2 regions of the Roseburia sp. AF20-18LB genome follow, and region 1 is predicted to be linked to the other one. Evidence: predicted binding sites of a transcription regulator. Region 1 holds the regulator's gene; the other holds the start of a gene.
What was found. The regulator HrcA, encoded in region 1, represses chaperone genes, less so after heat shock. The targets are predictions, from matches to a motif close to TGTTAGCACTCNNNNNNNNNGAGTGCTAACA.
Positions count from the first base shown of each region.

Region 2: the regulator HrcA is predicted to act here: its motif matches at 7,309-7,339, upstream of clpB (ATP-dependent chaperone ClpB).

Region 1 is NZ_QTWP01000001.1:374,218-391,013, forward strand. Features, by position in the region: gene DWX65_RS01855 (ribonuclease J) at 1-1,267, opposite strand, end outside; gene DWX65_RS01860 (DUF1292 domain-containing protein) at 1,334-1,594, opposite strand; gene ruvX (Holliday junction resolvase RuvX) at 1,597-2,034, opposite strand; gene DWX65_RS01870 (IreB family regulatory phosphoprotein) at 2,045-2,308, opposite strand; gene mtaB (tRNA (N(6)-L-threonylcarbamoyladenosine(37)-C(2))-methylthiotransferase MtaB) at 2,445-3,797, opposite strand; gene DWX65_RS01880 (HPr family phosphocarrier protein) at 3,887-4,117, shown strand; gene thiI (tRNA uracil 4-sulfurtransferase ThiI) at 4,300-5,487, opposite strand; gene DWX65_RS01890 (cysteine desulfurase family protein) at 5,505-6,671, opposite strand; gene DWX65_RS01895 (16S rRNA (uracil(1498)-N(3))-methyltransferase) at 6,702-7,442, opposite strand; gene prmA (50S ribosomal protein L11 methyltransferase) at 7,448-8,404, opposite strand; gene DWX65_RS01905 (molecular chaperone DnaJ) at 8,645-9,175, opposite strand; gene dnaJ (molecular chaperone DnaJ) at 9,460-10,635, opposite strand; gene dnaK (molecular chaperone DnaK) at 10,713-12,593, opposite strand; gene grpE (nucleotide exchange factor GrpE) at 12,612-13,265, opposite strand; gene hrcA (heat-inducible transcriptional repressor HrcA) at 13,286-14,329, opposite strand; gene hemW (radical SAM family heme chaperone HemW) at 14,536-15,723, opposite strand; gene lepA (translation elongation factor 4) at 15,741-16,796, opposite strand, start outside.
Region 2 is NZ_QTWP01000002.1:37,889-54,684, forward strand. Features, by position in the region: gene DWX65_RS04950 (DUF6908 domain-containing protein) at 1-2,163, opposite strand, end outside; gene DWX65_RS04960 (ParB N-terminal domain-containing protein) at 2,156-3,211, opposite strand; gene DWX65_RS04965 (ParA family protein) at 3,165-3,989, opposite strand; gene DWX65_RS04970 (hypothetical protein) at 4,335-4,559, opposite strand; gene clpB (ATP-dependent chaperone ClpB) at 4,637-7,231, opposite strand; gene DWX65_RS04980 (spermidine synthase) at 7,379-8,959, opposite strand; gene DWX65_RS04985 (hypothetical protein) at 8,971-9,282, opposite strand; gene DWX65_RS04990 (metallophosphoesterase) at 9,257-9,808, opposite strand; gene DWX65_RS15135 (helix-turn-helix domain-containing protein) at 9,859-10,422, shown strand; gene DWX65_RS05000 (IS3 family transposase) at 10,353-11,240, shown strand; gene DWX65_RS05005 (hypothetical protein) at 11,232-11,555, opposite strand; gene DWX65_RS05010 (threonine aldolase family protein) at 11,615-12,664, opposite strand; gene fucO (lactaldehyde reductase) at 12,874-14,019, opposite strand; gene DWX65_RS05020 (TetR/AcrR family transcriptional regulator C-terminal domain-containing protein) at 14,164-14,733, opposite strand; gene DWX65_RS05025 (MATE family efflux transporter) at 14,816-16,144, opposite strand; gene DWX65_RS05030 (MarR family winged helix-turn-helix transcriptional regulator) at 16,218-16,634, opposite strand.

The sequences.
Region 1 (16,796 bases):
GTTCTAATACATCACCGGAAGACAAGAGGAAAATATTTTCTTTATCAATGCCAAGTTCTTCTGCAATCTTAGCCTGGGCAACCAAATGACGGTATTCTCCATGAACCGGAATTGCATATTTCGGTTTTACCAGTGAGTAAATCAGTTTGATATCCTCCTGACAGGCATGACCAGAAACATGAACATCCTGGAAAATAACCTCTGCACCTTTCATGGTCAGTTCATTAATGACACCGGACACTGCTTTTTCATTACCCGGAATCGGGTTAGAACTAAAAATAATGGTATCCTTTGGTTTAATTGTTATCTTACGATGCATGCCGGATGCCATACGGGATAATGCCGCCATGGATTCTCCCTGGCTTCCTGTTGTAATGATAACCGTCTGCTCATCCGGATAATTCTTCAGCTGTTCAATATCAATCAGGGTCTGCTCCGGGATGGTAAGGTATCCCAGCTCAGACGCAATCGTAATGATATTTACCATGCTTCGTCCTTCAATCACTACTTTTCTGCCATACTTATTGGCAGAGTTCATAATCTGCTGTACACGGTCTACATTGGATGCAAAAGTTGCAATAATGATTCGTGTGTTCTTATGGTCAGCAAAAATATTATCAAAGGTCTTTCCTACGGTACGCTCCGACATGGTAAAGCCAGGACGCTCTGCATTGGTGGAGTCACACATCAATGCCAGTACACCCTTCTTACCAATCTCACCAAAACGCTGTAAATCGATAGCATCACCATATACCGGTGTATAATCCACTTTAAAGTCTCCGGTGTGGACAACTGTTCCTGCCGGTGAATAAATGGCAAGAGCTGCCGCATCCTGAATACTATGGTTGGTACGGATAAATTCCACGCGGAAGCAGCCTAAGTTAATATGCTGTCCGTATTTTACTACCTTACGTTTTACTTTCTTGAGCATATTATGCTCTTCTAACTTGTGTTCGATAATTGCAATCGTAAGCTTGGTTGCATAAATCGGCACATTGACTTCTTTTAAAATATAAGGGATTGCTCCGATATGGTCTTCGTGACCATGGGTAATAAAAAATCCCTTTACCTTGTCAATATTATCTTTTAAATAAGTCACATCCGGGATAACAAGGTCTACACCAAACATGTCATCCTCCGGGAATGACAGACCGCAGTCCACAACAATAATACTGTCTTCGTATTCAAAGGCAGTTATGTTCATTCCAATCTGCTCTAATCCGCCTAATGGAATGATTTTCAATTTTGAGTTTGCTTCTTTTTTCAAAATATTACCTCCATAAATTCTTTCTTTTCGCGCTCATTGCATTTGTCCGCAATTACATAAGTTCTCCTAGAATTCAATGTCTACATCTTCCATTAATTCTGCGAAAATTTTTGCAAGTGCTTCTAACTCTTTATCATCTTCCACCATTTCATAGATGGTATTGTGATCATCTTCATTCTGTGTTTCTTTTAAAATAAATGCATCCGAATCACCCTCTTCGTCTACTGTGACAAGAAGGTAATTGATTCCCCGTATGGTTGTCTGCTCTAATACATAAAATTCTGCTGACTCATTGGTATCCGGGTCTGTAAAATTTACTTTTTCCATATTTACTCCTGATTCTTTTCATTCTGCAGATAGTCAAGGTATCCCTGTAAAATAAAGGATGCCGCTATCTGATCCACATATTCTTTGCGATTCTCTCTTCGGATTCCGGCTTCCATCATAAGATTATCCGCCGCAACAGTAGTAAGGCGTTCGTCCCACAGCTCTACTGTAAGTCCGGTACGCCTTTCTAACATTTCTTTAAATTCTAAGGTTTTTTCACAACGCTCGCCTTCACTATTATTCATATTTTTCGGAAAGCCGAGAACAATTTTCTCCACGTTATATTCTTTGATTAATTCTTCAATACGTGCCAATGTCTGACGCAGCTTATTTTCTGATTTTCTGCGCACAATCTCAATTCCCTGTGCAGTAATAAGCAGTTCATCGCTAACGGCAACTCCAACGGTTTTAGAACCGAAGTCAAGACCGATTATCCGCATCAACTGCCTCCTACTTCCATGAATTTGTATGGATATATTCCTTTAATATCTCTTCTACAAGTTCGTCACGTTCTACTTTCATAATCAGACTTCTTGCATTATTGTGACTGGTAATATAAGTCGGATCACCAGACATAATATATCCAACAATCTGATTGACCGGATTGTACCCTTTCTCGGATAATGCCTCGTATACAATCTTAAGTACATCATGTACCCTGATTTCCGGTTCTTTTTCAACTCTAAAATATTGTGTGTTATTCATGTTCTGCATTTTTTCACGCCCTTATTTTGCTCTTTTGTTCTTCCTAATGAAAAAGCATCGCTAAATCTATTCTAATATAAAGTACTGCAAAATTCAACCATTATTCAAAATACACTTCTCATACACTTATCTTTTCCCGATAATTCTACTCTGCTTTTTCAATATTTTCCATCCGGTATACATCCGCTGAAATCCGTCCGGTCACTACACCTTTCACCAAAATATTTTCTTCCCCTTCTGCCTCCGGCACTGCTATCTTTACATATTCTTTGGTATATCCGGTAAAATATACATTTCCTGCGATTTCATCGGTTTCTTCTAATAATATTTCTTCCGGTCTGCCAACATAATACTCCCGGAATTCTTCTGACATTTCCTGTGCCAGTGCCAAAAGCACCTTACTGCGTTCTGTCTTCACCTGTTCTGGCACCTGATCCGGCATCACTGCTGCCTTCGTACCTTTGCGCTTGGAATACTTGAAAATATGCATCTCATAAAAATGAATCCGCTCTAAGAATTCCTTCGTTGCCTCAAATTCTTCCTCTGTTTCTCCCGGGAATCCTACGATAACATCTGTGGTAATTGCCGGATGGGTAAAATATTTCCGAATCAGCTTACAGCCTGCTTCATAAGTGGCTGTATCATATTTCCGGTTCATCCGCTTTAAGGTTGCATCACATCCGCTCTGCAGGGACAGGTGAAAATGCGGACAGATTTTTTCTAATTTTGCCAGCTCTTTCACAAAATTCTCATCGATGATTCCAGGCTCCAAGGAACCCAGACGAATCCGGCGGATACCTTCTACTTTATGCACTTCCTGAATCAGATGTAAAAGATTATCTCCATGGTCTAATCCATAGGAACTTAAATGGATTCCGGTCAGTACCACTTCCTTACAGCCATTTGTTGCAAGTGTCTCCACTTCACGCACGACCTCTTCTGCCTTACGGCTTCTGATTCTACCTCTCGCATATGGAATAATACAATATGTGCAGAACTGGTTGCAGCCATCCTGCACCTTTAAGAAAGCTCTGGTATGTTCTTCTGTCCGGCTGATAGACAGCGCTTCATATGCTCTGCCTTTCTCATTAATATCGCAGATATTTTCCTTCCAGTCATCCACTCCTTCAGTTTCTTCGTTTGCATTTTTCTTCTGGTTCATACAGTTTTCAATAAGCTCCACCAGTTCATGTTTCTTGTCATTTCCGATAATGATATCCACGGATAAATCCCTTGCTGCTTCTTCCGATGAAGTCTGGACATAACAGCCGGCAGCGACAACGATACTGTCCGGATTTTCTTTTTTTGCTTTATGAAGCATCTGGCGGGATTTCCGGTCTGCCATGTTGGTTACCGAACAGGTGTTAATTACATAGACATCCGCCTGTTCCGTAAAAGGAACAATCTCATAACCTGCCTGTTCTAATAACTGCTGCATAGCCTCCGTCTCATATGCGTTCACCTTGCATCCCAAATTGTGCAATGCTGCTTTTTTCATTCGATTTTTTCCTCACTTCTAGTTGACTTTTACCTCCAAAGAAGTTACTATTAAGAAAAAGTATTTATAGCAACCAAGGAGGTCTTACTATGAAAACAGTTCAAATTTCATTAAACTCAATCGATAAGGTGAAATCCTTCGTAAACGCAATCACACAGTTCGAATTTGATTTCGACTTAATCTCTGGAAGATACGTTATCGATGCTAAATCTATCATGGGTATCTTCAGCTTAGATTTATCCAAACCAATCGACTTAGCAATCCATGCAGAGTCTAATCTGGATGAGATTATGGAAGCATTAAAACCTTATCTTGTATAATTGAATTGATGTAAATGAATTGGGGGGATTGCGAAAGCAATCCCTTTTTTTATTTGTGCAGGAACCCGCTACGCTGTGCGAGTCCCTTATTTAATTCCGTTTCTATATATTGCTCTGCTTTTATATATTATCTGTTTCTACGTAATATTCTGCTTCTAAACAGCATTCTATTTCTATTCACACTACTCTGCTTCTACATGAATCACTTCTACCGTATCAATTGCAGTCTGCATCAGTTCATCAATCTTCTCTTCTAACTTTGTTTCAGATTTCTTGATGTATTCAATGTTCGGTTTGGTAACCGGATGCTTTGCCACAAAAATGGTACAGCAGTCTTCAAACGGCTGGATAGATGTCTCATAGGTATCAATTTTTTCTGACACTTCTACGATTTCCTGCTTGTCAAATCCAATCAATGGGCGGTATACCGGCATGGTACATACTTCGTTGGTTGCCGCTAATGACTGCATGGTCTGGCTTGCAACCTGTCCGATACTCTCTCCGGTAATCAGTCCTAAACAGCGGTTTTCTTTCGCAAAATGCTCTGCCAGTTTCATCATATAGCGGCGCATGATAATAGTAAGCTCCTCATGTGGACATTTCTCATAAATATAAAGCTGGATATCGGTAAAATTCACTACATGAAGATTGATAGGTCCGCTGTATCTTGCTACCAGTTTTGCCAGATCCACTACCTTCTGTTTTGCACGTTCTGAAGTATATGGCGGTGCATGAAAATAAGTTGCGTCCAACGCTACTCCACGTTTTGCAATCATATAACCTGCTACCGGACTGTCGATTCCGCCGGATAATAATAACATTGCTTTTCCGTTAGAACCTACCGGCATTCCACCCGGTCCCGGAATTTCCTTGGAATAAATATTGATAAGGCTTCTGATTTCAATGCAGACCATAACCTCCGGGTTATGCACATCTACCTTGCTCTCCGGGAACGCATCTAAGATTTTTCCACCCAGTTCAGCATTGATTTCCATGGAATCAAGAGGATAATTCTTTCTTGCTCTCCTTGCATTTACTTTAAAGGTAAAGTTCTTTTCCGGATATTCTTTACCTAGATAATCTACCACTGTCTCCGCTAATTTATCGAAGCCTTCATCCTCTACCTGAAGTAATGGACAGAATCCTACAATACCAAATACACGGCTTAATGCTTCTACGGTCTCGTCATAATCATAGTCATCGGATACTACATTGACATAGATTCTTCCCTGCTCTTTGGTTACTTCAAACTCGCCCTCTGCTGTCTTTAACGCATGGCGGATCTGCTCCATTAACATATTTTCAAAAATGTAGCGGTTCTTTCCCTTTACTCCGATTTCTCCATATTTTACCAGAAATGATTTATACATATGATTTCCTTTCTCTTTTAATGTCTTGTATATTTCTTCAATACCGGAAGCAGCTCTCCCAGTACTTCTAATGCGTAATCAATCTCTTCTTCCGTTGTATGCACACTGAAGGAAAAACGCAGTGTGGAATCCAGAAGGTTTTCCTTTAAATGAATGTTTCTAAGGGTCTTGCTTCCCTTCTGTTTGCCTGCATGATTATTTGAAGAACAGGCAGAACCGGAAGATACATAAATCCCCCTGTCTTCCAGTGAATGTAATAATACTTCACTTCGGATTCCTTCAAAGCTGACGCTGACGATATGTGGTGCAGAATCCTCTCCGGTCTTTCCATTTACATGGGTTCCTTCCAGCTTTTCGATTCCGTCGATAAAACGCTGCTTTAATCCGTAAAGATGCGCTCTCTTTTCATCGAGATTCTCATAGATTTCTTCTGCTGCTTCTCCAAGACCTGCAATTGCCGGTACATTTTCCGTTCCGGAACGCATTCCCTTCTGCTGTCCACCGCCTAATATCAGCGGCTTTAATTTCGTCTTTTCCTTCACCCAGAGGAATCCGCTTCCCTTTGGACCATGAATCTTATGTCCGCTGACGGAAAGCATGTCTATGCCAAGCTTCTTTGGATAGATATACATTTTTCCATAAGACTGGATTGCATCTACATGAATCAGTGTAGCCGGATTCTTTTTCTTAATAAGCTCTGCAGCTTCTGCAACCGGCTCGATGGCTCCGATTTCATTATTTACCTGCATCATGGAAACAAGAATAGTCTGTTCCGTTACTGCTTCTTCTAATTCTTCCAGTGAAATAATTCCATTCTCATCCACAGAAAGATAAGTAATGTCAAAGCCCTGCTCCTTTAAGAATTCCATTGGATTCTCTACGGATGCATGTTCAATGGATGTGGTTATAATATGATTTCCCGCTCTGCGGTTTGCCATTGCAGCACCGATAATCGCAAGGTTATTTGACTCCGTTCCACCGGATGTAAAGATGATTTCTTTTTCTGATACTCTTAATGTTTTTGCTATTTTCTTCTTTGCAGTCTCAACAAATCGTTCTGCCTCAATTCCTTTCATATGAAGGGAAGATGGATTGCCATAATCCTTCGTCAGAAGGTCTACCATTAACTGACACGCCCGGTCACTGCAGCGGGTGGTCGCAGAATTATCCAGATATGCTTCCATACTTTTCTACACTTTCTTACTGTTTTTTCGTTATATACGGCTCTCTAATTGCAGCATCAGCATGGACATCATGCAGATACCTGCTGTATCTGTCCGAAGTATTCTTCTTCCTAAGGAAATGGACTGCATGGTCTCTCTTGCCTTTGCAATCTCTTCCTCTGCAAATCCGCCTTCCGGTCCTATCATAATGCTGATACTCTTCCCCGGTTCGATTTGCTCTAATACTGTCCTGGTTCCTTCCATGCCATTTTCATTTTCATACGGCACTAAGCGGATATCACAGTTTTCTGCCAGCTTTAAGGCTTCCTTGAAAGATACTACTTCATGAATCTTTGGAATGATACTGCGCTTTGACTGTTTTGCTGCAGTCTCTGCCTGCGCCTGCCATTTTTGTACCCGTTGTGCTGCCTTTTTTCCTTCCAGCTTTACCACACAGTATTTCATGGCTACCGGAATGATTTCATAGACACCAAGTTCTACTGCCTTTTCAATCACCGTTTCCATCCGATCTCCCTTCGGCAGTGCCTGAAATAAATAGATTTTAGACGGAAGCTCGGTTCCTTCTTCGTCCACAGATACTATGTCTGCCTGCACGAAATTTTCTCCGGTTTCTGCAATCTTACAAAAATAATTGCCACCTTCCCGGTCACTGATGCGAATCGTCTCTCCGATTTTCATACGCAGTACATTCCGGATATGATTTACATCGCTTCCGGTTATGGTAACATATTCTTTGCCCACCTGGCTTTTTTCAACAAAAAACTGATGCATCTATTTTACCTCTGATTTTTCCGTGCAGTTACATTGACCCATTCGCCCTGATGGTTGACTTCTAAGATTTCAAAGCCTGCCTGCTCTAAAGCTTCTTTTACTTCGTTTTCTTTAAAATCAATAATTCCGGAAGTAATAAGCACTCCCTGCTCTTTCGCACACTGATAAAGTGCCGGTGCCATCGGAATAATAATATCCGCTAAAATATTCGCTACGACCAGATCATAACCTGTGCCAATCTTTTCCTGAAATGCTTTATCGTCAATCAGGTTTCCAACATAAAATTCACCTGAATTTTCTGCCAGATGATTGACTGTCATATTTTCATGAGTTGATGTGATACAATCTCCATCCACATCCGTGCCCACTACGCTGCCTGCACCAAGCTTTAATGCTGCAATGGATAAGATTCCACTGCCGCATCCTACATCCAGAACACGCTCGCCCTCTTTTAAATATTTACGAATCTGGCGGATACAAAGCTGTGTTGTCTCATGCTTTCCAGTTCCAAAGGAAATACCCGGGTCAATCTCGATTAAGAATTTATTTTTATCCTCTTCCTTTAATGGTTCCCAGGTTGGTTTGATTAAAATATCATCGATATAAAAAGACTGAAAAAACTGTTTCCAGTTATTAATCCAGTCAATATCCTCGGTCTGGCTGGAGGTAATATCTCCGCTTCCGATTTCTACCATGCTTCTTAACTGCTCTAAACCAATGCGGACTGCCTTTAAAGTCTCGGTATGGTCTTCGCCTGCCTCTAAATAAAAGCTGACTTTGCTTTTTCCTTCGTCTGGTGGAAGCTCCGGCGGAAAATCAATAAACATTTCTCCTGTTTCTTCTTTCGTCAATGGTACATTATCTTCGATTTCAATTCCTTCAATGCCATTTTCTGATAACATCATGCTGATAAAATCCTCAGCTTCTGTTGTTGTATCTATTGTATATTTATCCCATTTCATAGTTTCTGCTCCTGTTCTTATCTTAACCTTCTATTATAAAAAGCAAACATTTTAATTTTAACATAGCTTTTTATTTTTCGCAACTGTAAGGGAATCAACGGCAACCAGCAGACAGCTTCTTTAGATACATAGCGACGCCTATGCATGTCTGGTAACACAAAAACAGCGGAACATATTTCTTCTGCCCGCTGATTTTCCTGTTTATTGCTATGTCATTGCTGTGCTATTATTGCAATCTTATTACTGATATTTTACTTCCAGTTTCTGCATCAGCACCTGATATTCCCGGTTAATTTCCTGAATGGTACCGGTGTCTCCATTGAGATTATCCGGATGATATATTTTAATCAAATCCTTATAACGCTTCCGCAATGATTTTTCATTGCCCACGCCCATAAAGAACATTTCTCCCTTCACCACATTGGATGATTGGTTTTTATTCTCCTGTTCAAATTCATGTACTCTGCTGTAAAAGTCTCTCTGACGCTCCATTTTCTGCTTTTCGGCAGCAAGTTTCTGAAGTTCACTTTCTAATATTTTCCACTTCATGTCAAAAAGATGCTGTTCCCGCTTCATCCGCTCCTGTTCAAGATTCTTCTCCATCTCGAATTTCCGCTTCTGACGTTCTAACTCCCTCTGATGGTGTTCCATCTCGCGTTTGGAATTTTCCAGTTCTCTCCTTGTATGTTCCAGTTCCACAGTCTGCTGAAAACACCATTTATCAAACTGTGCTGCATCCTTCTTAATCACAGCGCTGTTATGCTGCTTCATAAATCTCTCTCCTTGTCTCATAAACGGTTGCCTAAATCAACATATGGTTACAAAAAACTTATGAATCAGAAACAGTATACAATATGTTGTCACAAAATGCAACAACGAGAAACTCACTTTTGCAGTTTTCCCGAGTTATCACAATACTCAACTACGAGAAACACGCTTTGCGAGTTTCTCGAGTTATCGCGGTGCTCGCCAAATCTGCATGCAAGCATGCGATTTTTCTCGCTACTCGCGTAAAAAAAGCTGCCTCCATTTTTCAGGAAACAGCTTTATCATTTTTATAAATCATCGAAGGACTCTTTAATTTTTCCCATAAATCCCTTTTTCTTTTTCGTGCCTGCCGCACCATTCTGTGTCTTTAATGAATTACCGGTCTCTGCATCAAACTGGCGCAGTGCCTCTTTTGCAGCTTCATTTAATCCGGTCGGGACCTGAACCACAAGTGTAACATACTGGTCACCACGGACTGCCTTGTTACGCAGGGATGGGATTCCTTTTCCTTTCAGACGGATTCTGGTGTCGGTCTGTGTACCAGGTTTTACTTCGTAGACCACATCGCCGTCGATGGTTGTAATTCTTACTTCTCCGCCCAATGCTGCCTGTGCAAAACTGATTGGTGCTGTTGAATATACATCCATGCCCTGTCTCTGAAGGATTGGATGGCGGGATACTACTACTTCTACCAGAAGATCTCCTCTTGGTCCGCCATTTACCCCCGGCTCACCTTTTTCACGGATTCTTACACTCTGGCCGTTATCAATTCCGGCAGGAATGCTGACCTTAATCTTCTTCTTGCTGGCAATGTAGCCGGTTCCACGACAGTCCGGACATTTGTCACGAACAATTTTACCGCTTCCGTTACATTCCGGACAGGTCTGTACATTCTGTACCATACCAAATAAGGACTGCTGGGTATATACCACTTTTCCTTTTCCCTGACATTTGCTACAGGTCTCCGGACTGGTTCCCGGCTTCGCTCCTGTACCATGACAGGTCTTACATTCATCCTTTAATACTAAATCAATTTCTTTCTCACAGCCAAATGCTGCCTCTTCAAATGTAATTCTGACACTGGCACGTACATTGGCTCCCTTCATCGGTCCGCTGCTGCTGCTGCGTCTTCCGCCGCCAAAGAAATCTCCGAAAATGTCTCCAAAGCTTCCAAAAATGTCTCCCATATCCATACCTGAGAAATCAAATCCGCCTGCTCCGCCGGCACCTCCATCAAAGGCCGCATGACCAAACTGGTCATACTGTTTTCTCTTCTCCGGGTCGCTCAGTACTGCATATGCTTCAGATGCTTCCTTGAATTTCTTTTCTGCTTCTTTATCCCCCGGGTTCATATCCGGATGATATTTTTTGGCAAGGACACGATATGCTTTTTTTATTGCTGCGTCATCTGCGTTTTTATCAACGCCTAAGACCTCGTAATAGTCTCTTTTCTGTTCTGCCATAATCTATTCCCTCTTTACCGTTTGTAAGGGTTGACAGTAAAACTGCCAACCCTTTCTACTGCTTTTTATCTGTAGAATTATACTTCTTTGTAATCAGCATCTACCACATCATCATCTGCGGAACCTGCAGCTGCTCCACCGGCTGCACCTGCTCCCATATCAGGACCTGCACCAGCGGCTCCCTGAGCTGCCTGAGCGTTCTCATACATCTTAGCAAATACTTTCTGTGCACTTTCCATCAGTTTCTCTTTTGCTGCTTTCATCTCAGCAACCTGATCATCTGTCATGTTTTCAGCCTGTGGATTTGCATCTACTAAAGCTTTCAGTGCATTTAAGTCAGCCTCTACTGCAGATTTATCTGCCGCATCAAGGTTATTTCCAACCTGGTCTAATGCCTGCTGTGTCTGGAATACGAAAGCATCTGCATCATTTCTGGTGTCAATTGCTTCTTTTCTCTTCTTGTCCTGTGCTTCAAATTCAGCTGCTTCTTTTACTGCTTTATCAATATCTGCATCAGACATGTTAGATCCGGCAGTAATTGTAATATGCTGTTCTTTTCCGGTTCCTAAGTCTTTTGCAGATACATTTACAATACCGTTTGCATCGATATCGAAAGTAACTTCAATCTGAGGAACTCCACGACGTGCTGGTGGGATACCATCCAGACGGAACTGTCCAAGGGATTTGTTATCTCTTGCGAACTGACGCTCACCCTGTACTACGTTGATATCTACTGCTGTCTGATTATCTGCTGCTGTTGAGAAAATCTGGCTCTTTCTTGTAGGAATTGTTGTATTTCTCTCAATCAGCCTTGTTGCAACTCCACCCATGGTCTCGATAGACAGTGACAATGGAGTAACATCCAGAAGAAGGATATCACCTGCGCCGGCATCTCCTGCTAATTTACCACCCTGGATACAAGCACCAAGTGCTACACACTCATCCGGGTTTAAGGATTTACTTGGCTCTTTGCCTGTTAACTGTCTTACTTTATCCTGAACAGCCGGGATACGTGTAGAACCACCAACCAATAATACCTGGCCTAAGTCTGCATTGGTTACGCCTGCATCTTTCATAGCGTTCTGTACCGGGATTGCTGTTTTTTCTACTAAGTCATGTGTCAACTCATCGAATTTTGCTCTTGTCAAGTTCATATCAAAGTGCTTTGGTCCTTCTGCTGTTGCAGTAATGAAAGGCAGGTTGATATTGGTTGTTGTTGCTGAAGACAACTCTTTCTTAGCTTTCTCTGCAGCTTCTTTTAATCTCTGAAGAGCCATCTTATCAGTAGATAAATCAACGCCTTCTGCTTTCTTGAATTCGTCAATCATCCACTGTGTAATCTTGTTATCGAAATCATCTCCACCTAATCTGGTATCACCATTTGTAGATAATACTTCGATGACTCCGTCACCGATTTCGATGATAGATACATCAAATGTACCACCACCTAAGTCGTATACCATAATTTTCTGTTCTTTTTCGTTGTCCAGTCCATAAGCAAGTGCTGCTGCTGTCGGCTCGTTGATGATACGTTTTACATCAAGTCCTGCAATCTTACCTGCATCCTTGGTTGCCTGACGCTGTGCATCATTGAAGTATGCCGGTACAGTAATAACTGCTTCTGATACTTTTTCTCCTAAATATCCTTCTGCATCAGCTTTTAATTTCTGTAAAATCATTGCAGAAATCTGCTGTGGAGAATACTGTTTGTCATCAATGCTTACTTTGTAATCGGTTCCCATATGTCTCTTAATGGAAGAGATTGTTTTCTCTGCGTTGGTTACTGCCTGACGTTTTGCTGGTTCACCAATCAGACGCTCACCTGTTTTTGTAAATGCTACGATAGATGGTGTTGTTCTTGCACCTTCCTGGTTTGCTATAACGGTAGGTTTTCCACCTTCCATAACTGCCACACAACTGTTTGTTGTTCCTAAATCAATACCAATAATTTTACTCATGTTCTTATCCTCCTATGCTTAATTCGCTACTTTTACCATGCTATGTCTGATTACATTTTCTTTGTACTTGTAACCTTTCTGTAACTCCTCGGCTACTACATTCTCACCGAGTTCTTCATCTTCCACATGCATTACTGCATTATGGAGATTCGGGTCAAACTCCTGACCGGCTGCTTCAATCGGTGTTACACCAACCTCTGTCAGCACTGTCATCATCTGCTTATAAATCTTATCCATACCTTCTACGAAGCCATTGTTTTTGTCTTCTTCCGGTACAGCTGCAAGCCCTCTTTCAAAATTGTCGATAACTGGAAGGATTTTCTCTAAGATTGCGCTGGCTCCCATGTCATACATCTGGCTCTTTTCCTTTTCCGTTCTCTTACGGAAGTTTTCAAATTCTGCCATCTGACGTTTCAGCCGGTCGGTTAAATCTTCAATCTGTTCGTCCTTCTTATCTTTCTTGTCTTTCTTTTTAAAGATACCTTTCTTTTTCTCCTCATCTTCTTTCTCTATTTCTTCCGGTTCAGATTCGGTATCTTCCGTTTTTTCTTCTGCCTCAACTTCTTTTTCTTCTGAGGCGGTATTCTGTGCTTCTTCCTGCTTTTTTGCATCCTCTGCTTCTAAGTCTTCTAATACTTCCTCAAGCACTTCTTCTTTCTTTTCTTCTGCCACTTCCTTACCACCTTTCTATGCTATTCTTTCTTCGGCTTATCAAATATGCCTTCTAGTTGTGATTTCAAATTTTTCAGATTATCCATGACGTTCTCATAATCCATACGCTTTGGTCCGATAATTCCTATCGTTCCCTTCACGCCTTTACCAAGTTCATAGGTAGCTGTTACCACACTGCAGTCCTTCATGGTCTGAATTGGAGATTCATCTCCTATATAAACCTGTATGCCGTTCTCCTCATTGCTGAGGTTATCCGTCACCAGACTTACTAACTGTTTCTTCTCTTCTAACGCATCTAAAAGCTCTCCTGCTTTCTGCGAATCCGATAACTCCGGATATTTTAAGATATTCGTTGCACCGCTGGTATATATCTCCAAATCCTCGTCTTCGCTGATTGCTTCTGCTACTGCATCCAATACATCACTGATGACTTTGGAATGGATACCGGCTTTCTCTTTCAACACTGCTATGGTGCCCAGATTAATCTGATCTAATGACAATCCATTTAAATGTGTATTCAAAAGCATGTTAAGTTTTAACATATGCTCATTATCTATCGGCTCTTCTATCGGAATCATCTTATTTTTCACAAGATTGCCTTCCAATACGACAACTGCCAGAATATGTTCATCATCCACATTGGATAACTGGATGAACTTCAGGCTGTTGTGGTGATACTGCGGTGCTGTTATCATGGTGGTGTAATTCGTATTGTTCGCCAACAGCTTTGCCACCTGCTGCAATACCTGTTCCATCTTCTCCGTATGTTCAATTACGAACTCTTTCATATCGGATACTTCTTTGTCCTTCTCTGCAATCAGATTATCTACATAGAAGCGATATCCCTTATCGGATGGAATTCTTCCTGCCGATGTATGTGGCTGCAAAATATATCCCATCTCTTCCAAGTCCGACATCTCATTCCGGATTGTTGCGGAACTTAAGTTCAAATCCGTATACTTGGAAATGGTTCTTGAACCAACCGGCTCACCTGTTTCCAGATAGTTGCGAATGATTGCATTTAAGATTTTTGTTTTTCTTTCATCTAATTCGTTCTCGTTCATTCACGTTCTCCTGAAAATGAAACTTTTATAGGTATTTGAAAAAGCTTTTTGTACTGCTTTTTCTTAGTTGTTAGCACTCAACTTGAAAGAGTGCTAATTTCTATGTACTTAAGATAGCACCATTCGTTTTTTTTGTCAACAGCATTTTATAATTTTATATTTTCTTTAGATTTGTTCTGATTCAATGCGGTTCAACACCGCACTACTTAATCCAGTAAAAACTGGGCGAGTACATAGTTGCTGATGTCCATGCCATGGTCGCTGAGCTTTATTACACCGGCTTTTTTCTCGATTAAGTCCTCTTCCTGAAGCTGGTTTAAGACTTCGCCATATACTGCTTCTATTTCCACGCCAAAAGTCTCTTTGAATTCTGTTCTTGTAACTCCCTTTAACATACGCAGGCCTAAAAACATGAATTCTTCCATCTGGGCATGGCGGCTGATTGCATCTGCACTCTCATGGAGATTCAATGCCGGTACTCCATCTATTTCCTTCGCCGAAATATTACCACATGCTTTGATATACGCTTCAATCTCTCTTATATTACTGTAGCGTACTTCTCCAATCAGGGACGCTGCCCCAAGTCCTACCCCAAGATACGGCACCCGCTTCCAGTATCCGATATTATGCCTTGCCTCTTTCCCCGGCTTTGCATAATTGGATACTTCATAATGCTCATAACCTGCCTCTGCAAGAATCTCCTGAGTCTTTTTATAAATCTCATACTCTGTCTCTTCAGATGGCAGATGCTCTGTCGGCTTTCCGGCTTCCCGGAGCACTGCCTCGAATTTGTATTTTTCATAAAATGGTGTTCCCTTTTCGATAATCAGGGAATAGGCTGAAATATGCTCCGGTTTTAATGCTATGACACGCTTTAAGCTGGTAACAAATTTCTCCGTACTCTGATAAGGCAGGGCACTCATCAAATCAACATTGATATTTTCAAATCCACATCTTCTGGCACATTCATAATTCTCCAAGAACTGCCGGTAAGTATGGATTCTTCCTAATATCTTTAATTCATCATCAAAGGCAGACTGTAACCCTATGCTGAGACGGTTAATGCCTGCTTCTTTATAAGTAAGAAGTTTTTCCTCATTTAAAGTTCCGGGATTACATTCTATGGTAATCTCTGCATCTGTTTCCACCTCAAAGCTTACCTGAATCTGTTTTAAAAGAAGTGCGATATATTCCGGTGCTAAAAGAGACGGTGTTCCGCCCCCTATATATATAGTAGAAAGAGCCGGACGTCCCATTATCTGTCCGTAATATCTGATTTCATGCAAAAGAGCACCCACGTAGCGGTTTTGTAGCCGCTCGTCCGCAGGTGCTGATAAGAAATCACAATATTCACATTTTCTTACACAAAAAGGAATATGCACATAAAGTTCCATCTATGTTCTCCTGTCATCTATTTCTCATCTAACTTCAGTACACTCATAAATGCTTCCTGTGGAATCTCTACATTTCCCACCTGACGCATACGTTTCTTACCTTCCTTCTGTTTCTCTAACAGTTTACGCTTACGGCTGATGTCACCGCCGTAACATTTTGCCAGCACATCTTTTCGCATTGCTTTTACTGTCTCACGGGCAATTACCTTGCTTCCAACGGCTGCCTGAATCGGGATTTCAAATAAATGTCTCGGAATCTCTTCCTTTAACTTCTCACACATCTTTCTTCCACGCTCATAGGCGGTATCCTTAAATACAATAAAGGAAAGAGCATCCACTTCTTCTTTATTAATAAGAATATCCAGCTTCACAAGCTCTGACTGCTCATAACCCTTCATCTCATAATCAAAGGACGCATATCCTTTGGAACGGGATTTCAATGCGTCAAAGAAATCATAAATAATTTCATTTAACGGAAGGTCATATTTAATAACTGCACGGGTCTGCTCAATATATTCCATACTCTTATAGATACCACGGCGTTCCTGGCACAAATCCATAATGGCACCTACATATTCGGATGTCACCATAATTTCTGCTGCAACCATCGGCTCTTCCATATATTCGATTTCGGATGGATCCGGAAGATTGGATGGGTTTGTCAATTCTATCATGGTACCATCCGTCTTATGTACCCGGTATACAACGCCTGGTGCTGTCGTTACTAAATCAAGATTAAATTCTCTCTCTAACCGCTCCTGAATTACCTCCAAATGAAGCAGTCCCAAGAAACCACAGCGGAAACCAAAGCCCAATGCAATGGAAGTCTCCGGTTCAAACTGTAAGGCTGCATCATTTAACTGTAATTTTTCCAAAGCGTCACGAAGATCCGGATATTTGGCTCCATCTGTTGGATATAATCCACAGTATACCATCGGATTAACTTTCTTATATCCCGGCAATGGTGCATCACAAGGACGCTTTGCCTCTGTTATGGTATCACCCACACGGGTTTCTTTCACATTCTTAAGGCTGGCAGTAATATAACCTACCATTCCGGCTTCTAACTCATC
Region 2 (16,796 bases), on a different contig from region 1:
CTCCGGCTGATAGTGATAATTCAGTGTACCGTCCCGAAAACGCTGTTCCATTTCCTTTGCCACATCCATGGCATACTTCTCATTTGCCTGCCCGATGCGACTCATGTGTTCTATCCGTTTCTTTGCTGCTTCCGAAAAATCTCCATCCTCTACGGACTGCACAACCGTCTGAGCTACTTCTCCCTCTGTGTAATTGGGTTGCAGAAGCTCTGCATTTTCAATCAGGACTACCGGCAGTCTCTCTATGACCTTATAGCCATGAAGCCCCTGTAGTTGCTCTATATCTCCCAGTTCAACCGTATGGTTATCGTCCAGATACTGAAGCACTTCAAAGATACGGTCGTCATACGCAATCCGGCTTCCCACCGGGAACGGCATATATCCGCTCTTTATTTCCTCCGGCTCTGTTTCTTCCGGCAGTATCTGGTCGCCCCCTTTCCCGTCATCCTCGTAAGGACCGGGATAAAGTTCAAACAGGCTGAGCTGTCCGTCCTCATGGTCTTTTCGGGAACCAGGCTGCATATCTTCTATTTCATCAGGAATATTGAAATCGCCAATGGCATCTTCTTCCTCATGGTATGGGATATACTCGCTGTTCTGCATCAGAAAGTCTATCACATGGGTAATCACATCCCACGAAAGCCGCACAAAGCCCTCTTCCCCGAAAAAGAAATCCGCCACATCCTTTCCCGGCATGATTCCCCGTGTTCCATCACTGCTTTTTTGCAGTCCGTAATCAAGGTAAATATCCCTGACGGCATTCCTTTTCACAACCGGAGCTGTCTCTTTTGCAAACACCTGATTGATACGGTCATACAGTTCCAAAGGAAATACGCCAGTATCGGTCAACAGGCTCTGCACTTCCTCCCAGTCCTTATGCTCCCTGATATTCTCTTTTGTCGCTGACTGCGGAATATGAAAAGAGGAACCCTCTGCGGTATGTTCCGCTTCGGATTCCTCTGATGCTTTTTCGGTATTCTTTTTTACAGGCTCCGGCTCTGCCGCTTCCTCTTTTTCTGCTATCTTAACTGGTACACTACTTCGTGCAGGATGATCTCCTCCGCCTGTCTGGTTATCATCTCCATGTGTCCGGCTCTCTCCAGCATATCCTCGGTCTTCGGCATCGGCTGTACCTCCAGAAGCTGCTGAATCAGCGTTTCTTTCTTCGCTTCTGCTTCCTTGTCCACCTTGGCTATCAGCTCGTTTATCTGTCCCAGTGCGATCAGCTCCGACAGTCTCTGCGGGTGTTTCGACTTCATGTAGTCCTTCCATCTTCTCCCGAACATCCCTGTCGGTCTTAAGTCGTACTCCTTGTTCACGGATATCTGAAGGTTCGGATACAGCATCCCGTCCTCCCCTTTCGTGTATTCCAGTTTCGCTAACGGTTCTCGGCTCATATCTCTGACTCCTTTCTTCCTTGATTTCCTCAATCTGTTTATGTATCTCTGACAATACCGGTCTTGCTATGGCGCAGGTATAATACCCAAGTCCCATGAACAATTCCAGACTTCCAAAATGGCTGATATTCTCAAATGCCCCTGTCTCCTCAAAAATCTCTGTCTTGATTCCGCATTTCTTGAAAACAATGTAAGCTGCACTGTCTGATACAAGTTTTGCAAACTCTGCCTGCACTGCCCCGGCAGGAAGTCCATACAGTACACTGTTCTCATCCTTTACCTCTACACAGGAAAGATATTTTTCAAAAAACGCATCCGCCTGCATACCGACAAGCTGGCAGAGACAGTTTTCAATACTATTCTCGTCTGTCCCAAACTGTTTATGGAAACGGTCTAATATTTCCGGCTGATACTGCCTCTCCAAAGACCAGACCGCACTCATGGCTCTCCGAAAACCCTCATAGTCGCCACGGGTATCTGCAAGGTCAAAATAATAAGCAAGCGTGGCTTTCGGATTATTCATATCCACAACGCCGATGCCTTTGGAACCGGCTTTCAAATATCTTCCGGTCTGTTTCTCCCAACCCATCTTCGTTGCAAGAAGTCCCGCATCCGGTCTCTGCACATAAATCAGCACGTTCTTGTCAAAGGACATCTTGTAGTATTTTGACACACTGGACAAAAGCCCCATCCACTCTGTCCTGTTCTGTGTCAATGCCTGTACTGACTGGCGGTACAGGTCTGCAAGATAGGTTTCTCTACCCAACCTTCTGCCCCGGATTTTCGCTGTTCTGAGCGAAATAAAACTCCAGTGCCTTTACAATCGTATCCTCGATTTCCTTTCTGCTCTGCTTCCTGTCAAAAAATCTGTTGATGACTGTCTCCTTGATTTTGATGGGTTTCGGGCTGCCACTCCTTGCAGCCTTCGTTTTTTCTCCGGTAATGATCTGCCGTAACAGTTCCTCTGTCAATTTGCCTTTCTTAGCATAGTCATGTATCAGCGTTGATTTCTTAATATCCACACCATGCCCCGCTTCTATCATTTCCGCTATTAAATATTGTTTTTCTTCCTCTTTTATGAAAGAAATGTCATAAGCTACTTCAAAAGCAATTTTCCGATTATCAAGAAGCTCCATAAGTGGAGAAATCAAAGAGGCTATGCGAAGATACTTTGCAATTTTATCTTTCCCAAGAGCGTATTCCTCGCTGACTTTTTCATTAGCATTTAACTTTTTCTGAATTTCAGAACAAGTCCCGTTTTCCCCAATTTCATGCGGGTTTACGAGTTCTTCAATCTCTTTTATCAGATCATTTCTCCGCCCCTGGCTTTTGATTGCATCATAGTGCTGTTTCAGACAGTATGCCTTTTCAGAGGGGCTTAAATCATCAAAAGAACGCTGGCGCAGATTTGTCTCTGTCGCAATCAGAATGGCATCTTCATAGGTCAGATTTTCCCTGATAATGACCGGACCTTTGGTAAGTCCGGCGATGCTTCCTGCATTCTGTCTGTTATGTCCGCTTAAAATCGTGTTCTTGCCTTCGTGCACCCATACGATAAGTGGTTCAAGGATACCAAACTCACGGATACTGTCTACCATATCCTGAAGCCGCTGTCCTGTATAAAGCTTGAACTTATGATTTGGAAGCGGCTCCATCACAGCAAAGTCCATTTCCGTGATTCCCGTTCCGCCGTTTTCCGGCTCCGGCTGACATTGTTCTTCCTTTGTCTTGAAATCAAAGAGGTCGTCCATACCGTCCAGAGAAGAATTAAGCAATGTGCTTCTTGCCGGTATTTTTGGTGTTCTGGTCGCCATTTTCCATCAACTCCTTTACAAATTTTTCATAGGCTTTCGCCGCCGGATTATCCGGTTCATACTCACAGATCGTCATACCATACTCTACAGCCTCTGGCACTTTGATAGACCGGGGAATACTGTTCGTAAAGATACGCACTTTTTCCCCAAGTGCCTGCTGTAACTGCGCTTTCACACGCTTAGATACCCTTGTCCGTTCATTATCCATGGTGATAAGGATTCCTTCGATTTCCAGTCTGGCATTTGCGTGGCTCTTGATTCTGTGGAAAGCTCTTAGAAACTCTGCCATTCCCTCTACCGCCAGCGTTTCCGACTGTACCGGAATAATCAGACTGTCACAGCATATCATCACATTTATCATGGCTGTCCCCATCTTCGGCATACCGTCAATGAGGATGTAGTCATACTGCTCCTTAATGGTGTCCACAAACTCTTTCAGCTTGTATTCTGCAAAATCAGTATCACACATCAGCTTATCAAAGTTATCCAGCTTGTTATTCGCCGGAATTAAATCTACCCCTGTCTCTGTCCTTATCATGTAGGACCCTTTATCCGGCAGTTCCTCATTCATCACGATACACTTCAAAATGTCATAAATTGTCACGGAAAGCTGCTCTGGTGCAGTCACTCCGCAAAGTTTTGTTGTGTGCCTCTGCCCGTCAAAGTCAATCAATGCTACCTTACAGCCCTCCTTAGACAGCAGATATGACATGGTTGTGGCAGTCGTGGTCTTACCTACCCCGCCCTTTCTGTTTACAATTCCTAAAACCTTGCCCATACGTTTGCTTCCTTTCTCTTGTTGAATTTGTTATTTTGGTTACATTAGATTCTCATGCAGGCAGCGAGCCAAGGTCAGGCTTGCTGTACCTTGGCGGCCACCTATGGGTAACATATTTTATATGCACTTGGATAAAAATAGGGTTAAGCACTTGCCTCCTCCCGATAGAAATTAAAGCAGAGCTAAATCAAGTATCCCATTTTCATGGAATTTAGATTTAGCCCTGCTTTGGTCATAACGACATCAGCCAATATCCCTAATATTGACAGATCCCGGCTATTCACTATAAGATTTTAATATAACAGCGCTGCCCTATCTACTCTCCTTAGAATAGCGAAAATAGGACTAAATCATAGAAACCGCTTCTTTATAGCTAATCTCTTGACTTAGTCCTATTATAACGTCATCATCAAATGTCAATGCAACCTCTTTTATTCCACTTGTTTTCTTTATATTCATGCTCTCTGCATTTACCAGATGATTGACACGGATCCGACAGGCTCCGGCGGCAATTACCAATACCGCCAGTGCCAGATTCATCCATATCAATGCTTTTCGGATTCGACTCATTTTACACCGTTACTTTTCTGCTCTCCTGACAATATATGCAGCAACTGCATTTCTTATTATGTCAGGCTTGAACCATTTCAGGCGGTCGCCGGTTTTGCGCTGGCAGTCAGTTCTCCATCGGTAAGGTCGATAAGAATGGTATCTCCCTCTCTGACTTTATCTGCAAGAATCAATTTTGCAGCCAATGTCTCCACATATTTCTGCAGGAAACGTTTCAGTGGTCTTGCACCATATACCGGGTCATAACCTTTCTCGGTAATATAATCCTCGGCAGCCTTGGTCAGTTCCACTTTCAGTTCACGGTCTGCAAGACGTTTATTCAGATCTTCCATCAGTAACTTGATAATGTTGCCGATGTTGTCTTTGGTCAGCGGCTTGAACATAATGATTTCATCCAGACGGTTTAAAAATTCCGGCCGGAAGTTACCCTTCAGTTCTTCCATGACAGCTTCTTCTGCTTCCGGACGAATCTCACCATTTTCGTCAATGCCCTCCAACAGATGCATGGAGCCTAAGTTAGAAGTCATGATAATAATGGTATTCTTAAAGTCTACGGTACGTCCCTGAGAATCGGTAATTCGTCCGTCATCCAGTACCTGAAGCAGTACATTAAAGACATCCGGATGTGCTTTTTCCACCTCATCAAAGAGGACTACGGAATACGGTTTCCGGCGGACTGCCTCCGTCAGCTGACCACCTTCATCATAGCCTACATATCCAGGAGGTGCTCCAATCAGACGGGAAACGGAATATTTCTCCATATACTCGCTCATATCGAGACGGACCATATTGGATTCATCATCGAAAAGGCAGCTTGCTAATGCTTTGGCAAGCTCTGTCTTACCTACACCGGTTGGTCCTAAGAACAGGAAAGAACCGATTGGCTTGCTCGGGTCTTTGATTCCGGCTTTGGAACGGATGATTGCTTCTGTTACCTTGGTAACGCCCTCGTCCTGTCCAATGACACGTTTATGCAGTTCTTCATCAAGGTGCAGTGTCTTATTTCGTTCGCTCTCAGTCAGTTTTGCTACCGGGATTCCGGTCCAGCGGGAGATAATCTTTGCGATTTCTTCTTCGCTGACACTTTCATGTACCAGTGATAAATCTTCACCTTTGACTTTTTCTTCTTCAATTTCCAACTGCTGCTGTAACTGCGGCAGCTTACCATATTTTAATTCTGCCGCTTTATTTAAATCATAGCTCTGCTCTGCCTGCTGGATTTCATTTTTCAGGCTTTCCAAATCCTCACGCAGCTTCTGGACTTTCTCTACGGATTTCTTTTCATTGTCCCACTGTGCCTTCTTATTCTGGAACTCACTCCGAAGCTCTGCTAACTCTTTCTGTAAGTCTGCCAGACGCTCCTGGCTCAGACGGTCATCCTCTTTTTTCAATGCAGTCTCTTCAATCTCTAACTGCATGACACGACGGTTCAGTTCGTCTAACTCGGTCGGCATGGAATCAAGCTCTGTCTTAATCAGTGCACAGGCTTCATCCACCAGGTCAATTGCCTTATCCGGTAAGAACCGGTCTGAGATATAACGGTTCGAAAGCACTGCTGCGGAAACCAGTGCACTGTCGGTAATCTTTACTCCATGGAATACTTCATACCTCTCCTTTAATCCACGCAGGATAGAAATAGTATCTTCTACCGTTGGTTCGTCTACCATAACCGGCTGGAATCTTCGTTCCAATGCGGCATCCTTTTCAATGTATTCCCGGTACTCATCCAATGTGGTAGCACCGATACAATGCAGTTCTCCACGGGCAAGCATTGGTTTTAAAAGCTGTCCGGCATCCATGGCTCCATCGGTTTTTCCTGCACCGACAATGGTATGCAGCTCATCGATAAAGAGGATAATCTGTCCTTCGGATTTCTTTACTTCATCCAATACTGCTTTCAGACGTTCCTCAAATTCACCACGGTATTTTGCTCCGGCTACCAATGCACCCATATCCAGTGCAAAGAGCTTCTTATCCTTTAATCCTTCCGGAACATCACCACGTACAATCCGTTGTGCCAGTCCCTCTACAACTGCGGTTTTACCTACACCGGGTTCGCCAATCAGTACCGGATTGTTTTTCGTCTTACGGGACAAAATACGCACTACATTCCGGATTTCTGCATCTCGTCCGATGACCGGATCCAGCTTCTGGTCTCTCGCCCTCTCTACCATATCATAACCATATTTATTTAAGGTATCATAAGTAGCTTCCGGATTATCGGAGGTCACACGCTGGTTGCCACGCACCGTAGACAGCGCCTGCAGGAAACGGTCTCTTGTAATACCATATTCCTTAAAAATTTCCTTTAATGCAGGGTTCGGATATTTTAACAAGGATAAAAACAGATGCTCTACGGAGACATAATCATCTCCCATCTGCTTTGCCTCATCCTCTGCACTAATCAATACCTTATTCAATGCCTGGCCGACATAAACCTGGCCGCCGGACACCTTGGTTCTTGCTTCCAGATGGCGGATTGCATTGTCTACAAAATGCTCCTTCTGGATTTCCATTTTCTCGATCAGTTTTAAAATCAGTCCATCTTCCTGCTGCAGTAATGCCACTAAAAGATGTTCCTGCTCGATTTCCTGATTGCCATATTCATATGCTAATTTTTCGCAATCCTGGATTGCTTCCATTGACTTCTGTGTAAATTTCTGAATGTTCATATCTTTCACCTCATTTCCCACTGTGCTATGAACGAATTCCTGTTATTTCTGTTTCCAAGCATAAATATAGCACGCATTATTAGCACTGTCAAGAGGTGAGTGCTAAAATTTTCAGACAATTTTTGTTAATTACTATTTTTCTTATATTTAAAAGGAATTCAGCAGTCCTTTCAGCCCTTCCTCTTTATAAACTCCCTTATAATATGCAACTTCATCTTTTATCATCTCATCAATCACCTGCATTCCAAGAAGTTCCACCGGTGCCTTATCATCTGTAAGAATATAATCGCCCTTTTCATAGAAAACGGTATCTGCCAATACCTCTGTCATCATTCCCTTTAACTCCTGATTTTCAAGCTTGGAAATGTTGTTAGAAAGATTCTTTAAAATTTCTCCATTGTCGGATGCAAACAGTTCCCGGTTTGTAGAGCCTGCCACATCCACAGTATATTCTGTTCCAAATACACTTCCTATGGTGTCGGAAAGATACTGGTTAATATTTCCTTCTTTCTGCCCACGCATGTTCATATTCACCACCATTACGCCATTTTCATTTAAATGCTCTTTTACCAGCGTAAAAAATTCAACGGAAGACATCTGAAACGGAATCGTAATATCCTGATAAGCATCTACCATAATGACATCGTATTTCTTATCGGATGCATTTAAAAATGCTCTTCCATCATAAGTCGTTACCGGCACATCCTCCGAAAGTGAAAAATACTGTCTGGAAAGCTTTGTAATCTTCTCATCAATTTCAACACCTTCCACATTCATATCTCCAAAATATTTCCGGCACTGGGTTGCATAAGTACCGGTTTCCATTCCAAGAATCAGCACATCCATGTCTGATATTTCTTTGTCTTTTAACATAAGCGGTGCCGCCATGGCATAATCATAATACATGCCGGTCAGTTCATCCTGCTTCATATACACAGACTGCACACCGAATAACACATTGGTGGATAAGGACACCTTGTCCTGATTTTCGTATACCTGAAGATAGTTATATACGGATTCCCCCTCATAGGTCAGATTATTTTCCCAGAATGCAAATGAGTCGGAATATCCAAACCCGCAGCACAGTGCAAATATCAGAATAGATGCAACTATTTTCTTCTTTCCGGTATGCGCATTGATAAAATATACGATGGATAATGCCAGTAAAATTCCCGCAAAGATAAGAAATGTAACGGATGTTCCTACTGCCGGAATTGTCACAAAGGTTGGGATAAAGGTTCCAATGATGCTTCCGATGGTGTTAAATGCCCCTAAGGTACCTACTGTCTTTCCGTTGTCATCTAAATTATCAACAGAATATTTTACCAGGGATGGTGTTACCGTTCCCAACAGAAACAGCGGAAATACGAAAATTACCATGCAGGCTGCAAAAGCTGCAATAATCAGGAAATTATTATTTACCGCAAAGATTAAAAGGGCTGATATTCCTATGATAATATATTTTCCCACTACCGGAATTAATGCAATCCAGATTGCGGCAATGATAATTCTTCCATACAGTTTATCCGGGTTCGGTGATTTGTCTGCCGTCCTTCCGCCATAAATATTTCCCAATGCCATGGCAATCATAATGGTTCCGATAATGATTGTCCAGACTATCTGGGAAGAACTAAAATATGGTGCAAGTAATCTGCTTGCGCCTAACTCTACTGCCATCACTGACATTCCTGCAAAAAATTCCGTCAAATACAAAAATAACTTTTTCATATACACCTCTTTTATTTTCCTTCAATATCAATCATAAGATACTCCGACTTACATCCCGTTTTAAACTTAATCGCCCAGTCGGAAATTCCTGATGTTACAATAAAATTCGTATTTTCTCTCTGCTCATATCCATAGACACGGTCATCCGGTGTCATTTTCGTAAGATTCTCAATGGTCATCAGCGGGAATAGCTGTCCACCGTGGGTATGTCCGGAAAGAACCAGATCCACATTGACATTCTGCTGCGCTGCATAATCCTGTGGCTGATGGTCTAATACAATGGAGAATTTATCCGGATCAAGGTTTGCCGTCAGTTCTTCCATTGTGGCTCTTTTTTTCTGCATATTCTTCGGATTTATCCTGTCTTCCTATTATATAGAATTTATCCGCAATCAGTTCTACCTCATCCTGCAGAACATGTACCTGATTTTTTTCTAATTCCACTATCAAATCATTTCCATCATAGCCCCGGTATTCCGGCGGATAATATCCTTTATCATGATTTCCAAAGACATAATATACACCATAAGTCGTATCAAGCTCTCCTAATGCTTTGCAGCAGGCTATCATATCTTCTTTTGTCGTATCATCATCCACAAAGTCTCCCACAATCAGAACCACATCCGGGTGCTGCTCCTCTATGGTTTTCATATGCTCGGCAAAGCCTTCCCCATGAAAAGTTGTCCCTACATGGGAATCTGCAAATACTGCCACCCGAAGGCTTCCTACTTCCTTATCCGTCTGAATCTGATAGTCCGTCTCCCATACATGATGTGCCAGATACCAGCCGCTTCCAAGATATCCTATGGTAAATACAAGTGCCACAGCTCCGGCATAATATCTTTTCAAAGATTGATATGTACCCTCTTTACTGGACAACCAGTAAGGAGGGTGTTTTTATGCGTTATAGTTATGAGTTTAAACTGATGTGTGTTGAATTGTATCATTCAGGTTCGTATCCAGATATCCCAGAGGGTGCGAATCCAGATACTCTCAAAAGACATATACGAGAATGGTCTGGATTGGTTGATTTACATGGTCCAGAAGTTTTAAAACATAAGGTGTTCAATAAAGTGTGGACACCGGAAGAAAAACTTGAACTGGTTTTAAAAGTTATTGCAGGCATACCAAGGAGGAAAGTTGCCATAGAAGCAGGTATTAACTCAGGAATGCTTTATCAATGGGTATACAAATATAAATCACAAGGATATAATGGATTAGTAGAAAGTAAAAAAGGACGTCCAACAAAGGAATCAAGAATGAAGAAGTCAACAAATCCATTACCTTTAACAGAATCAGAACGAGAAGAACTGATACGCTTGAGAACTGAAAACGAATATATCAAAGCTGAGAATGAAGTAATAAAAAAACGGATCGCCTTGAGGCAAGAAAAATGGGCTGCGCAACTCAAGGCGAAAAAGCAGCAATCATCAAAAAACTCAGAGAAAACGGATACCAATTAAAATATCTCCTTAAAGCAATGCACATGGCTAGATCTACTTACTATTTTGAGATTAGCAGAAACGATGTTATTGCCGAACGCAATCAAGAAATACTAGAAGAAATAAAAAGTGTTTTTGTTGAGAACAAGCGCAGATATGGTGTAAGACGGGTTCACCAGGAACTTATTAATCGCGGGTATCAGGTGAACCATAAAAGAGTTCAGCGTCTTATGCATGAAGCAGGTCTAGCCGGAAAAAGACCAAAGGAGAAATATCATTCTTATAAGGGTGAAGTTGGTAAGATTGCTGACAACATAATAGACAGGGATTTCAGTACAACTTTGCCTTTACAAAAATGGACCACAGATGTATCACAGTTCAATTTTGCATGGGGAAAGTGTTATATTTCTCCAGTGCTAGATATGAATACAAATGAAATCATCTCATATGATTTATCCATGAGTCCTAATCTTGAACAGATAAAAAGAATGCTGAATAAAGCATTTGAAAAATTTCCTTCAGTTGAAGGATTGATATTTCATTCAGATCAAGGCTGGCAGTATCAACATGCTTATTTTAGAAATGCTTTACAGGAACATGGCATTATACAATCCATGTCACGAAAAGGTAATTGTTATGATAATTGTATTATGGAGACGTTCTTTGGACGATTAAAAAATGAAATGTATTATGGCTATGAAAAAAACTATTCTTCTTTCGAAGAATTTTCACAAGCGGTTGAAGAATATATAGATTATTATAATAACAAAAGAATTCAGGCAAAAACAAAATGGATGCCGCCTGTACAATACAGGATAGCATCCATGTGTTCAGCCTAGTTCATAAATATGTGTCCAGGATTCTGGGTACATATCAGATCTCTTCCGGCGTTTTTTTATCAGTGCAAAAATTCCGTCACTGATAAGCCAGAATATAATCAGATGCAGAATGCATACTATAGCATTCATCGAACCCCACGCTACCCAGAGTATTACGGTGATTCCACATACCAAAACCGCACTAATTAGGATGCGCAGCCACTTTTTTCCTTTTGTTATTTTATTCAGGAAACCAAATTTTCCAATCCGGTTTATCAGATAGATGATTCCTGCAAACGCACTGAAAAACAGTACTATCATTAGTATTGCCCACATCTTTTAAATCCTCATTCCATCCTTTTTATTCATTATCTGTTTATCCGTCTATCATTCATCTACTCATTTATCTGTTTAATCAATTTTATCAGCTCATCCACGTCTTCCATTGTCGTTGCCCAACTGGTTGCAAAACGAATTACCGTATGGTTCTCATCCTTTTTCTCCCAGAAGCTGAATTCAACTTTTTGCGCAAGCTTTTCCATAAATGCATTCTCTACCACGCAAAAGACCTGATTGGTGGGAGCATCCAGATAAAGTTCGATTCCATTTTCCTTTAAGCCTTCCCGAATCTTATCTGCCGCTGCAATTGCCGGCTCTCCGATATGCTCATATAAATCATTTTCAAATAACACATCAAACTGGATGCCAAGTATCCGTCCCTTGGCAAGCAGTGCTCCATGCTGTTTTATAATGGTAAAGAAATGCGGAATAAGTCCTGGCTTCGGAAATACCACCGCCTCTCCAAACAATGCACCGCATTTTGTTCCTCCGATATAAAAGGCATCGCAGCATGCTGCAATATCTTCTAATGTCACATTATTCGCCGAACAAGCCAGTGCATAAGCCAGTCTTGCTCCATCTAAATAAAGTGGAATACCATTGCTGCGGCATACTTTACTTAATGCTTCTAATTCCTGCCGGTTATATAAGGTTCCATATTCTGTCGGCTGGGAAATGTATACCATTCCCGGCATCACCATATGAGCACGGTTGCCATCCTCTTTAAATTTATTTAAGACTTCTTCCACCTTTTCTGCGCTGATTTTTCCGTCTGTCTGCGGAATCGTCAACACCTTATGTCCACCCGCTTCAATAGCTCCTGCTTCATGGGAGCTGACATGTCCGGTCTCTGCCGCAATCACTCCCTGATAAGATGCTAACAGGGCCCCAATTACCGTGGCATTGGTCTGTGTTCCTCCCACCAGAAAATGCACCTCTGCCTCCGGTGCATTGCAGGCCTTCCGAATCTTTTCCCTTGCAGTTTCCGAATATTCATCCAGTCCGTATCCGGCACTTTTTATCAGATTTGTCTCCGCTAACTTCCTGAGAATTGCCGGATGAGCTCCCTCCATATAATCACTTGCAAACGCTAATTGTGCTGCCATTTTTCTTTTCCTCTCTCTATTCTATATTGACATAGATTCTTCTTCTATGATTTTTCCTACTTCCTCCGGTTTGATTTCCACATTTATTATACGGTTCCATCCTATCAGACGCAAATAAATTTTTCATAAAGAACTCCCGGAACATCGTTTTTCCGATACTCCGGGAGTCTGCTATCTTTTCTTCTATCATATATTGTCTAAGTTTCTGATTACATCAGTTTACGGAATAAAGCTTTCAAATCCTCTACATTTGTATCCTTTGGATTGCCCGGTGCACAGGCATCAGCAAAAGCGGATTCTGCAAGGAATTCTAAGTCTTCTTCCTTTAACGCCTCTAATTTTGTTGGAATTCCAACATCTACAGATAACTGCTGTACCGCATCAATGGCTGCCTTTCTGTATTCTTCTACAGACATGTCATCTACGCCTTTTACACCCATTGCTCTTGCAATCTCACGATATTTCTCACCAGTGCATTCTGCGTTGTATTCCATTACGATTGGAAGCATCATTGCACAGGCAACTCCATGTGGAGTATCATATACAGCACCTAATGTATGTGCCATGGAATGTGCAATTCCAAGTCCTACATTAGAAAATCCCATTCCTGCAATATACTGTCCTAATGCCATTCCTTCACGGCCTTCTTTTTCATTGGCAACTGCACTTCTTAAAGATCTGCTGATAATTTCAATCGCTTTCAAATGGAACATATCAGTCATTTCCCATGCAGCCTTTGTAGTATATCCTTCAATGGCATGTGTCAGTGCATCCATTCCGGTGGAAGCTGTCAGTCCCTTTGGCATAGATGACATCATCTCCGGGTCAATTACTGCGATAATCGGCATATCATGCGGGTCTACACATACAAATTTTCTCTTACGCTCTACATCTGTAATTACATAGTTAATGGTAACTTCTGCTGCAGTTCCGGCTGTTGTCGGTACAGCAATAATCGGAACACAAGGCTTCTTTGTCGGAGCTACACCCTCTAAGCTTCTGACATCCTCAAATTCCGGATTTGCAATAATGATACCAATTGCTTTTGATGTATCCATAGATGAACCACCACCAATTGCAATGATATAATCTGCTTTTGATGCTTTAAATGCTTCCACACCATGCTGTACGTTCTGAATGGTAGGATTTGCCTTAATATCTGAATAGATTTCATAAGCAAGTCCTGCTTCATCCAATACATCGGTTACTTTGGATGTTACACCAAACTTAATCAAATCCGGGTCAGAACAGACAAATGCTTTCTTAAATGCTCTTGCCTTTGCCTCGTTTGCGATTTCTTTAATTGCTCCTGCGCCATGGTAGGAAGTCTCGTTTAACATAATTCTGTTTGCCATTTTATCTTCTCCTTTGTCCTTTATTGATACCTCTATTTTACCAATGAAAGCGACAAATAAAAAGTTACAAAAAGCCAACTCTGTCACTTGATTTTTCAATATCTGTCATGGGCAAATTCCACTCTCAATCATCATCCGTCACCACTATATCATCTGCAATTTTTCAAATACTGCTTTCAGTTCTGCCGGCACCGCTTCCGTCAGTGCCTTTGCCAGTTCCCTCGGTGTAGTCTTCTTTCTTCCAAGCACCCACTGAATTGTCATATAAACTGAACCCTGGCAATACATTTCCAGAAGGAAATGAAGATGCTCCGATAATTTCTGTCCTGATTTCTTTTCTATTTTATCCGTATAAAACCGGGTAATCAGTTCAAAATCATGGTCTCTTAAGCAATTCTGGCTGTCTGATTTAAATGCAGCCCGGAAAAATAATTTTTCCTGTTCAATATATTCAAATTTCTTTACCAGCCCCTCATATACCGTCTTTCCCTCTCCCATATGTTCAAAGGATTCTGCTAAAATTTTGTCAAAATACCAGTTTATCAGATCATATTTATCCTGAAAATGACGGTAAAATGTCTGTCTTGTCGTTCCGCTCAGTTCCACAATCTGCCGGACTGTAATCCGTTCTATCGGCATCTTCGCCATACACTGCTTCATAGCATCTGCCAGCCGGTATTTCATCTGTTCTGCTTTCTGAACATTCTGCTCCATGCCTTCTCCTCCACTTACTCTGCCAATCTACTATCGTCAGCATAGCACCAACCTGTGAAAAAGGCAACCTGACCATTTTCGCCTATAAAGTTTTCCTGCGTTTCCAACGCCAGATTACAATAGAAAGGAGAACTGCCACATAATCCGTCAATGCCTGTCCGTAGATAACACCGTGCAGACCGAGCAATGCATTCAAGCCGTAAAGCACCGGAATCAAAAGTACGCCCTGTCTCAATATAGAAAGAATCGTTGCCGGAAGTGCATTTCCGGTAGACTGCATACAGTTCATATTCATAAATAAAATGCCAATGACCGGACCGGAAATCATATAAGCAATCAGCATTTCCACACCATAATTTATGACCTCTGTATCAGAAATAAACAGGCGGATAATCGGCTCCCGGAAAAAGAAAAACAGTGCTGTCGCCAATACACCTACAATCAGACAGCATTTCTTCGTATAACGTTCCACTGTAATAAAACGCTCCCTGTTCCCTGCACCGTAACTATAGCCTAATAACGGTTGTACTCCATTTGCCAGTCCCATCTGTAAAAATGTGATAAACATATTTGCCTTAAATACAATTCCAATAGCCGCTACCGGTGCATTTCCATATGCCACCAGAATCTGGTTTAAAATAATCGTAGAAATGCTCATCAATGCAGAAAAAATAGCTGTTGGAAGTCCTGCCGAGCATACCTGGGACAGAATTCTGTCCCCACATTTAAAATACCGGAATGCCATAGACATGTTCCTGCTCTTTCTACAGAAATACCAAAGATAATATACACTCGCCATTATATTTCCAATAGTCGTTGCAATGGCTGCGCCTGCTGCACCCATACCAAATCCACTGATAAATATCGGGTCTAAAATAATATTGGCCACGGTTCCTATCATACTTCCTGCCATAGCTTCCCGGCTGGCTCCGTCCGCACGCACAACAAAGCTTGCTGCCGCAGACCAGATAATAAACGGTGCACCATAAGAAATATATGTTGTGTATCCTTTCGCCAGTTCATAAGTATCTGCATCTGCTCCAAACAATTGTAAAACCGGCTGCATTCCAACCAGTAAAATTGCAGCAAAAACAATTCCCACGATAAGTGATGCATAGGTAATAAAAGAAGAAACCTGCTTTACTCTTTTTTCCTTCTTTTCGCCCAATGCCATAGATGCCGCTGCGCTTCCGCCCATACCAAACATATTGGCAAATGCCATGAATAATATAAAAATCGGATTCGTCAGACTGACTGCTGCCACCTGCAACGGATCCCCTGTCTGCCCTACGAAAAATGTATCCGCCATATTATAAACGACAGTAACCAGACTGCTGATGACACTTGGAATTGCCATCTTTGCTACTGCCTTCGACACCTTCATGCTGCCCATTAATTCATTTTCGTCCATTGTAACCCTTCCTTTCTGCCGGTAAAATCTGCTTCCCAAAGACACTCATCGGCCTCTTGTAACTTTAAATTTCTCATTCCAGATTCCGAAGCATCTTCTCGGCAATTCTTAAAAATTCTTTTCTTTCTTCTTCCGTAATTCCCTGTAATAAAAGTTCTTCCGATTCCGTAATTTCCTTTCGCAGAATATGTTCAATCTTCCGCGCCTGTTCTGTAAAAACAATCTTCTTATATCTTCCATCCTCTGATTCCGGCACCCGGTAGATTAGTTCTGCCTGCTCAAGATTCTTTAAAGTCTCTGTTGCAGTAGACGGACGCAAGCCAAATTCTTCCTCAATCTCTTTCTGGTATACCGGATGGTTTTCTGATTCCACCAGAATATAATTTAAGATGTTACCCTTTGCTCCGCTGATTCCGATAGATTCCTGTATTTTCTTAGAACGTCTGCGGAGCCGGTTGGATATTTTATTAATTACCTTTCCTGTTTCCATGGCAAATCTGTTCCTTTCTTTAAACTTATTACTATTTCTAATCAGTTCGGTTCCTAAGTATTTTAGCCAGATTTTATTCCATTGTCAACTTTCTATTTTATCTACTCTATTTCTTCATGCATAATATTCCTTTTCCCGGCTCATGCTAATGCCGATATATAA